Regions from separate parts of the Corynebacterium sp. CNCTC7651 genome, predicted to be linked through region 1. Evidence: predicted binding sites of a transcription regulator. Region 1 holds the regulator's gene; the other holds the start of a gene.

Region 1 (3,402 bases):
CACGGTGGCCCTGTGCGCACCCCGGAAGAGTTTGAGGCGCTGGTGAAAGAGATCAAGCCGAAGGTTCCCGGCGAGGTGCGGCGCATTGTGGTGGGCCTGGCTCCCGCGCTGGTGGAGTACGCCAACATGGCGAAGGAGTTGGAGCAGTGGGACGGCCCTGCGATCGAGGACATGAAGGCTCAACTGCGCTTCTTCCTGCCCAAGCACGCGGTGACAATCCACGGTGCGCAGCACCTGCAGCATCTCCCCCGCTACATCGAGGCGATGCGGATCCGGTTGGAGGATATGCGCCTAGATCCGGACAGGGATGCGGACCGCCAAGCGGTGGTGGATGATGCTAAGCGCTACCTTGAAGCGCGGATGCAGAAGCTGCCTGCGAACCGGAGGAAGTCCCGCGCGTACAAGGACATCCTGTGGCGCATCGAGGAACTGCGCGTGAGCTTGTTCGCCCAGCGTCTTGGTACTCCGCAGCCGGTGAGTCAGCGGCGTATTGAGAAGCTGGCGGACAAACTGAAGTAGGCGGTTAGGGCGTGGCTGGCGCTAGAAATCTTCCCGGTCGCGGCGGCGCATGAGGCGGATTTCGGATTCGAAGTCGTCTGCGCTTTCGAAAGATTTGTAGACGGAGGCGAAACGCAGATACGCGACCTCGTCCAGCGCGCGGAGCGGCTCCAGCACCGCGAGGCCGATGTCGTTTGCGGGCACCTGAGAGCTGCCCTGCGCGCGCACCGTCTCCTCGACCTGCTGGGCGAGGCGCTTCAGGGAATCATCCGACACATCTCGGCCCTGGCACGCCCGGCGCACACCGGAGATGAGCTTATCTCTGTCAAACGGTTCACTCACGCCGTTGCGTTTGACAACGGTCAGCACCGCCTTCTCGACGGTAGTGAACCTGCCCCCGCACTCGGTGCACTCCCGGCGCCTGCGGATCGCTGCTCCCCCTTCAACGGCGCGCGAGTCGGTCACGCGGGAGTGTTCATGATGGCAGAACGGGCAATACACGGTTTGGCACCCCATCTCATGCGGCGGATGTTTTTAAGTGGCGCCAGTCTACCGCCGCCCTGGTCTAACCCCCTGGTACCGCCCCCTAGCGCGCCTGTGCGCTTGCGAATTCCGTGGCACTGCTGGCTGCGGTGCCGCCCTGGCTGCCTGCGATGGGTGCTTCCGCTGAGCTGAACACGCCGCCGAATGCGGATCCGACCAGAAGTGCGGCAGTAAAGAGGGCGCCGAGCATAATGTTGTCCCGGCGTTCGCGGGCGGATTCGAACGCAGAACCCCGCGGTGCGGACGATACCTGGCCGCGGCCGGCACCGCGTTCATGCGTTCGAGTAGTGGCCCCGAGTTGGCGAACAGCCACCCCTGCGCCTGTGCAGTGCTGCGCGGCAGGGATATCCCACACCTCCGCAGCAGTGCTTGTTGTTCCTGCGGCACCATTACCTACGGTGGTACGGGTGACGGGGCGGATTGCGATGGTCATGGTGATCTCCTCTCGTTGACTACCCAGAGCGTACGAAGCGCCCCCAACCTCCAGGGCACCGCAGGCGCTCGTATGTTCGATTTACGCTAACGTGTTCGATTTATAGCACTCCCGCTCGACACTGTCCAGCCCGGAACGGAAATGATCGAACACACTTGCCCTCCGTGATAGGTTGGGGCACGGTACGGTGAACACGGAGTAGCGAGGAGACACGATGGCCCGGAAGAAGATCGACCCCAACAGCCTTGATATGAGCACGCTGACGGACCGGCAGCGCCGCATCCTCGAGGTCATCCAGGACGCAGTTGTACTGCGCGGCTACCCGCCGAGCATTCGCGAGATTGGCGATGCCGCTGGACTGCAATCAACTTCGTCAGTGGCGTATCAGCTCAAGGAGCTGGAGAAGAAGGGGTTCCTTCGGCGCGACCCCAACAAGCCGCGCGCGGTAGACCTCCGCCACCTGCCGGACACGGCCGCGAAACCGAAGCGCAAGCCGGCGAGCCAGCCTGCTTCTACAGACGCACCCGAGGATGCCGCACAGCCGCGCTTCATCCCGGTGGTCGGCCAGATTGCCGCGGGTGCGCCCATCTTGGCCGAAGAGAACGTGGAAGCCTACTACCCCATGCCGGCCGAGCTTATGAGCGACGGTGACCTGTTCATGGTTCGCGTTGTCGGCGAATCGATGGTTGATGCCGCCATCCTGGACGGAGATTGGCTTGTGGTTCGCTCACAGCCTGTCGCAGAAGAGGGGCAGATCGTGGCCGCGCTCATCGACGGGGAGGCAACGGCGAAGGTCTTCCACAAGGACTCTTCCGGCGTGTGGCTCATGCCCCGCAACGACGCCTTCGCACCTATCAAGGGCGATGACGCGGAGATTATGGGTCTTGTGGTGTCCGTTTTCCGCTCGCTGTAGAACGGTCGTCGGCACGCAGCGCCCCCACAAACGGGGGAAACGGGCATAACCCCACGGATGCGGGCATGTCGGATCTGCGATGATGACTGCATGTACGCAGAGGAGCGCCGCCGCCAGATCGCCTCGCTGACCGCAGTGGAGGGGCGCGTGAACGTGACCGAACTGGCGCAGAAATTCGACGTTACCGCAGAGACAATCCGCCGCGATCTCGCGGTGCTGAACGACGAAGGCATTGTGCAGCGCGTGCACGGCGGCGCTGTGGCGACACAATCCTTCCTCACCACGGAGTTTCGCTACGGTTCCTGCCCGCGCAGCCAGGTGGCGGCATCTTCCTCGACTCGGGCACCACCATCAACGGCTTGGCACACTTGATTGCGACACAACCGGGTGCAGAGACATGGTCCATCGTTACCAACTCCCTGCCCATCGCGCTGGATCTCTCGACCGCCGGCCTCACCAACGTGCAGCTCCTTGGCGGAACCGTCCGCGCGATTACCCAGGCGGTTGTGGGAGACACGGCGCTGAGAACACTGGCACTCATGCGGGCGGAAGTGGCATTCATAGGCACTAACGCGCTGACCATAGACCACGGACTGTCCACCGCCGACGCGCACGAGGCTGCCGTGAAATCCTCCATGGTCACCAACGCCCGCAAGGTGGTGGTGCTGTGCGATTCCACGAAATTGGGCAACGATTATCTAGTGAGCTTTGCCCCGCTGGACGCGATCGACGTTGTCATCACAGACGGGGGTGCGCCGGAATCTCTCATCCAGGCGCTGGAGGATCGCGGGATCGAGGTCATTCTCGCCGCGGACTAACAACGCGCATGTGAGTTCGGACATCATTTTCTGTTTTTGATTGCCCGATCAGACACAGTCGGGCATTATTGAGAGTATGACCACTCAATCGGAGGGATGCAGGGCATGATTGTCACCCTCACCCCAAACCCAAGTATCGATGCCACCCTCCGCGTACCACACCTCGTTCACGGCGAGGTAGCTCGTGCGACGGCAGC
Region 2 (3,402 bases), 240 kb from region 1:
TCCGCTGTGCCCCACTTTAACCCACTTTCCCCCACCTACGCCACACCGCACGGCAAAATAGCGGATAAAATTTAGAAAACTCCAGGTAAATCGCGGTTTGAGCGGTGGCGAGCCCACCCGCGGAGCCCTGCCACAGCCAACTCATTTGTCACAGTAGACCCATGGGGCTCATGCTTATCGACGACACTCCGCAGCGTCTCACCAGGTCAAACGTGGCGTGGGGGAAGGTGGGGCATCCGAGTGGGCGAAAGTGGGGAAACGAAAAAACCTCCCGCATTGCGCGGGAGGTAAAGGTGGGAGGAAGTGGCGCGCTACTGGCGATCCTCAAAGCGGCGGCGGAAATTCTCCTCCATCGCCACAGTGCGCGGGGAACGGGCACGCTGTGCCTGGGAAGGCGCCTGCGGGCGGGATGTTGACGGCGCGGGGGCGCGCAGCGCCATAATGCCGCCGCCCAGCATGACCACAAATCCAATGACACTCAGCACAATTGCCCAAATGCTCAGCGACGCCAGGGCAACGCCGCCAATAAGCAGGACCAGACCCAGCACCATGAGAGCGACGCTGCGCATGGTCAGGTTGCCGGTGGGCGCGGACACGCCAAAGCCAGCCTCATTTGCCACGGTGCTCCCAAACTTGGGATCTTCCGCGAGGAGGGACTGCTCAATCTCGCGGAGCATGCGCTGTTCTTGCTCAGAAAGAGACACTTCGTTTTCTCCACAGCTCCGGGTAGGACGGTTGGTATGCGTAAGTACCAACGGCCATCGTAGCCGGTTTGTTCCCGGGGAAAACATCGCTTCGCGGAATCACCCCATTGCTATGCCGCCATCACGTCGCCCGGGTGCACCTCTATATAGAAAGACTCCGCATCCTTGAGCAGCCGGCGCACCAAGTCCGCGTCCAGGTTGCGCTCTATGCCGGAGGCCACTCTCCCCCGCTGGCGCGAATATGCGCGAAACCGGTCCGCCCACGCTTTGCCACCCTCCCCCGTAAGCGCAAGCTTGTCCCACGCGCTGGTGGGCAGCCGCTTACGCTTGCGCAGCACCGGGGATTGCGCGTTCACCGCACCCGCCACACGAAGCGCCGCTTGGTAGGCGTACTCCATAGCGAGGTCAGGGCGGGAAGCTGCGAGCTCTGCCCGGGCGGCCCCCAAGAGGGACTCGGCCGACGCAAGAAAAGTGTCGCGCCGGGACGGCCGGGCGGCTGCACCGTAGGTAGAGCTGGTGGTGGCGGAGATAACGCTGTTCATCTTGGTTTCCTTCCGTTGTTCTCGGTATTGCCCATAACCTAAAACAACCGTTCGAGATCCAATCTGGAAGAGTCGCACATTCGTTCGAACGTCGAAAAGCAAAAGCCCCTAAAAACCGCCTCCGATGATGGGCGCGGCGTGGTTAGGTGGTGGGGTGAGCGTAGAAATCCGCAGGCTCAGCGCGGGCGAGTACTCCATGCTCGTGCCCACGCTGGTGGATATTTATATGGCTGCGATGGAGTATGACCCGGCGATTCGGGAGCAGCGGGTGCGCATCTGGCGCGGCGAAGTGAGCTGGCCGGGGTTCACTGCTATTGCCGCGATTGAGGGCGGGGATGTGATCGGGGTGGCGTACGGCTTCATCGGCAGTCGCGAGCGCTGGTGGGACCGCCAGCTGATGCGGAGCATGGAGGAAAACGGGGGGATCACCCCGCGGCGCCGCGAGATTCTCAACAGCTACTTCGAGGTAGCGGAGATTCATGTCCTGCCCGGCCACCAGGGGCGCGGCATTGGGGCGAAGCTGCTGACGGAGCTGCTCAAGCTTGCCCCGGCGGAGTGGGCGCTATTGTCCACCCCCGAAATCGACGGCGAAGCGAACGGCGCGTTTGGGCTCTACAGGAAGTACGGGTTTGAGGATCTAGCGCGCAACTTCATGTACCCGGGCGACCCTAGGCCATTTGCCATCCTTGGCCGTCGGCTGCCGCTTCCCAGTGGTCTGTAGTGTTGGTGGGCGAATAATGCCGATACGAAGGAGCCATACGTGCAGCACCGCGGATTGACCATCACTGAGGTGCCCGCAGCGGTAGAAGCGCAGCTTGCCTCGTTTTTCGCTGGCCAAGAATCCGTGATTGCAGAGCTGGGTAGCCCGGTGGAGCGCGCGGTGGAGCACCTCAAGCGCTTCGTGCTCGGGGGCGGCAAGCGGATCCGCCCCCTCTACGGCTGGACCGGGTTTGTGGGCAGCGGGGGCTGCGAGCGCGGCGGCGAGGACCCGGAGGCGGTGCTGCGCGCCGTGTCCTCCCTGGAGTTCATCCAGGCCTGCGCCCTGATTCACGACGATATTATTGATGCCTCCGACACCCGCCGCGGCGCCCCCACCGTCCACCGCGCAATTGAGGCGCAGCACCGCGAAGGCAACCTGCGGGGCGATGCCGCGGCGTACGGTGAACATGCCGCCATCTTGATCGGCGATCTGGCGCTGGTGTGGGCGGAGGACATGTGGCGCGGCTCTGGGGTCTCGCAAGACGCGCTCGCCCGCGCCGAGGATGCCTGGCGCGGCATGCGCACCGAGGTCATTGGCGGCCAGATCCTGGACATCGCCCTTGAAACGGAGGGCAGCGAATCTGCTGAGATGGCCGATCGGGTGAACCGGTTCAAGACTGCCGCGTACACCATTGAGCGCCCGCTGCACCTGGGTGCGGCTCTGGCCGGGGCGCCTGCGGAAACTATCGCGGCGTTCCGCGGTTACGGCCGGGACATCGGGATTGCTTTTCAGCTTCGCGACGATATCTTGGGGGTCTTCGGCGACGCCGCGATTACCGGCAAGCCGGCTGGGGACGACATCCGCGAGGGCAAGCGCACAGTGCTCTACACCTCGGCGTTGTCCCTGCTCGACGCTGCCGATCCTTCCGCCGCGGCGGAACTGCGTGCCGGCATCGGGGCCGTGGACGCGGACGTGGACCGGCTCGCCGCGCTCATCGCACGCAGCGGTGCCGTTGATGCGGTGGAGGCGCGCATCGATGAGCTCACCGCGTCTGGCCTGACCTACTTGGAGCAGGCGCCGATCAGCGATGAGGCCGTGTCCACGCTGCGCCAGCTGGCGATCAAGTCCACCGCGCGGCGGAGCTAAAACGCCATCGCCTGCGCGCGGCGGATGACTTCGCGCGCGCCGTGGCCGTGCAGCGCGTCGATCGGGCGGCCCGGCAGCGTCTCATCCGGCGTGAAGAGGAACTGCAGGATCTCGTCCTGCGCGAAACCGCCGTCTGCCAGCACCGTGATCGCGCCGGAGACAAACTTGGACAGCTCGCCGTTGTGCAGCAGCAACGCAGGAACGGTACGCACGCCGTCCTTCTTGTACACAACCAGCTTGCCGGCACCGACAATGTCGTGGACCTTGGTCACAGGGACGCCGAGCAGCTCGGCGACCTCGGGGAAGGTGT

What was found. The regulator LexA, encoded in region 1, represses DNA repair genes until DNA is damaged. The targets are predictions, from matches to a motif close to CGAACANNTGTTCG.
Region 2: the regulator LexA is predicted to act here: its motif matches at 1,320-1,333, upstream of JZY91_RS07475 (SAV_6107 family HEPN domain-containing protein).

The regions. Positions count from the first base shown of each region.
Region 1 is NZ_CP071246.1:1,313,072-1,316,473, forward strand. Features, by position in the region: gene hrpA (ATP-dependent RNA helicase HrpA) at 1-519, shown strand, start outside; gene nrdR (transcriptional regulator NrdR) at 541-999, opposite strand; gene JZY91_RS06360 (hypothetical protein) at 1,085-1,474, opposite strand; gene lexA (transcriptional repressor LexA) at 1,689-2,387, shown strand; partial or broken gene JZY91_RS06370 (DeoR/GlpR family DNA-binding transcription regulator) at 2,478-3,205, shown strand; gene JZY91_RS06375 (1-phosphofructokinase family hexose kinase) at 3,311-3,402, shown strand, end outside.
Region 2 is NZ_CP071246.1:1,550,813-1,554,214, forward strand. Features, by position in the region: gene JZY91_RS07470 (DUF3040 domain-containing protein) at 312-704, opposite strand; gene JZY91_RS07475 (SAV_6107 family HEPN domain-containing protein) at 815-1,246, opposite strand; gene JZY91_RS07480 (GNAT family N-acetyltransferase) at 1,401-1,967, shown strand; gene JZY91_RS07485 (polyprenyl synthetase family protein) at 2,007-3,092, shown strand; gene JZY91_RS07490 (Rv2175c family DNA-binding protein) at 3,089-3,402, opposite strand, start outside.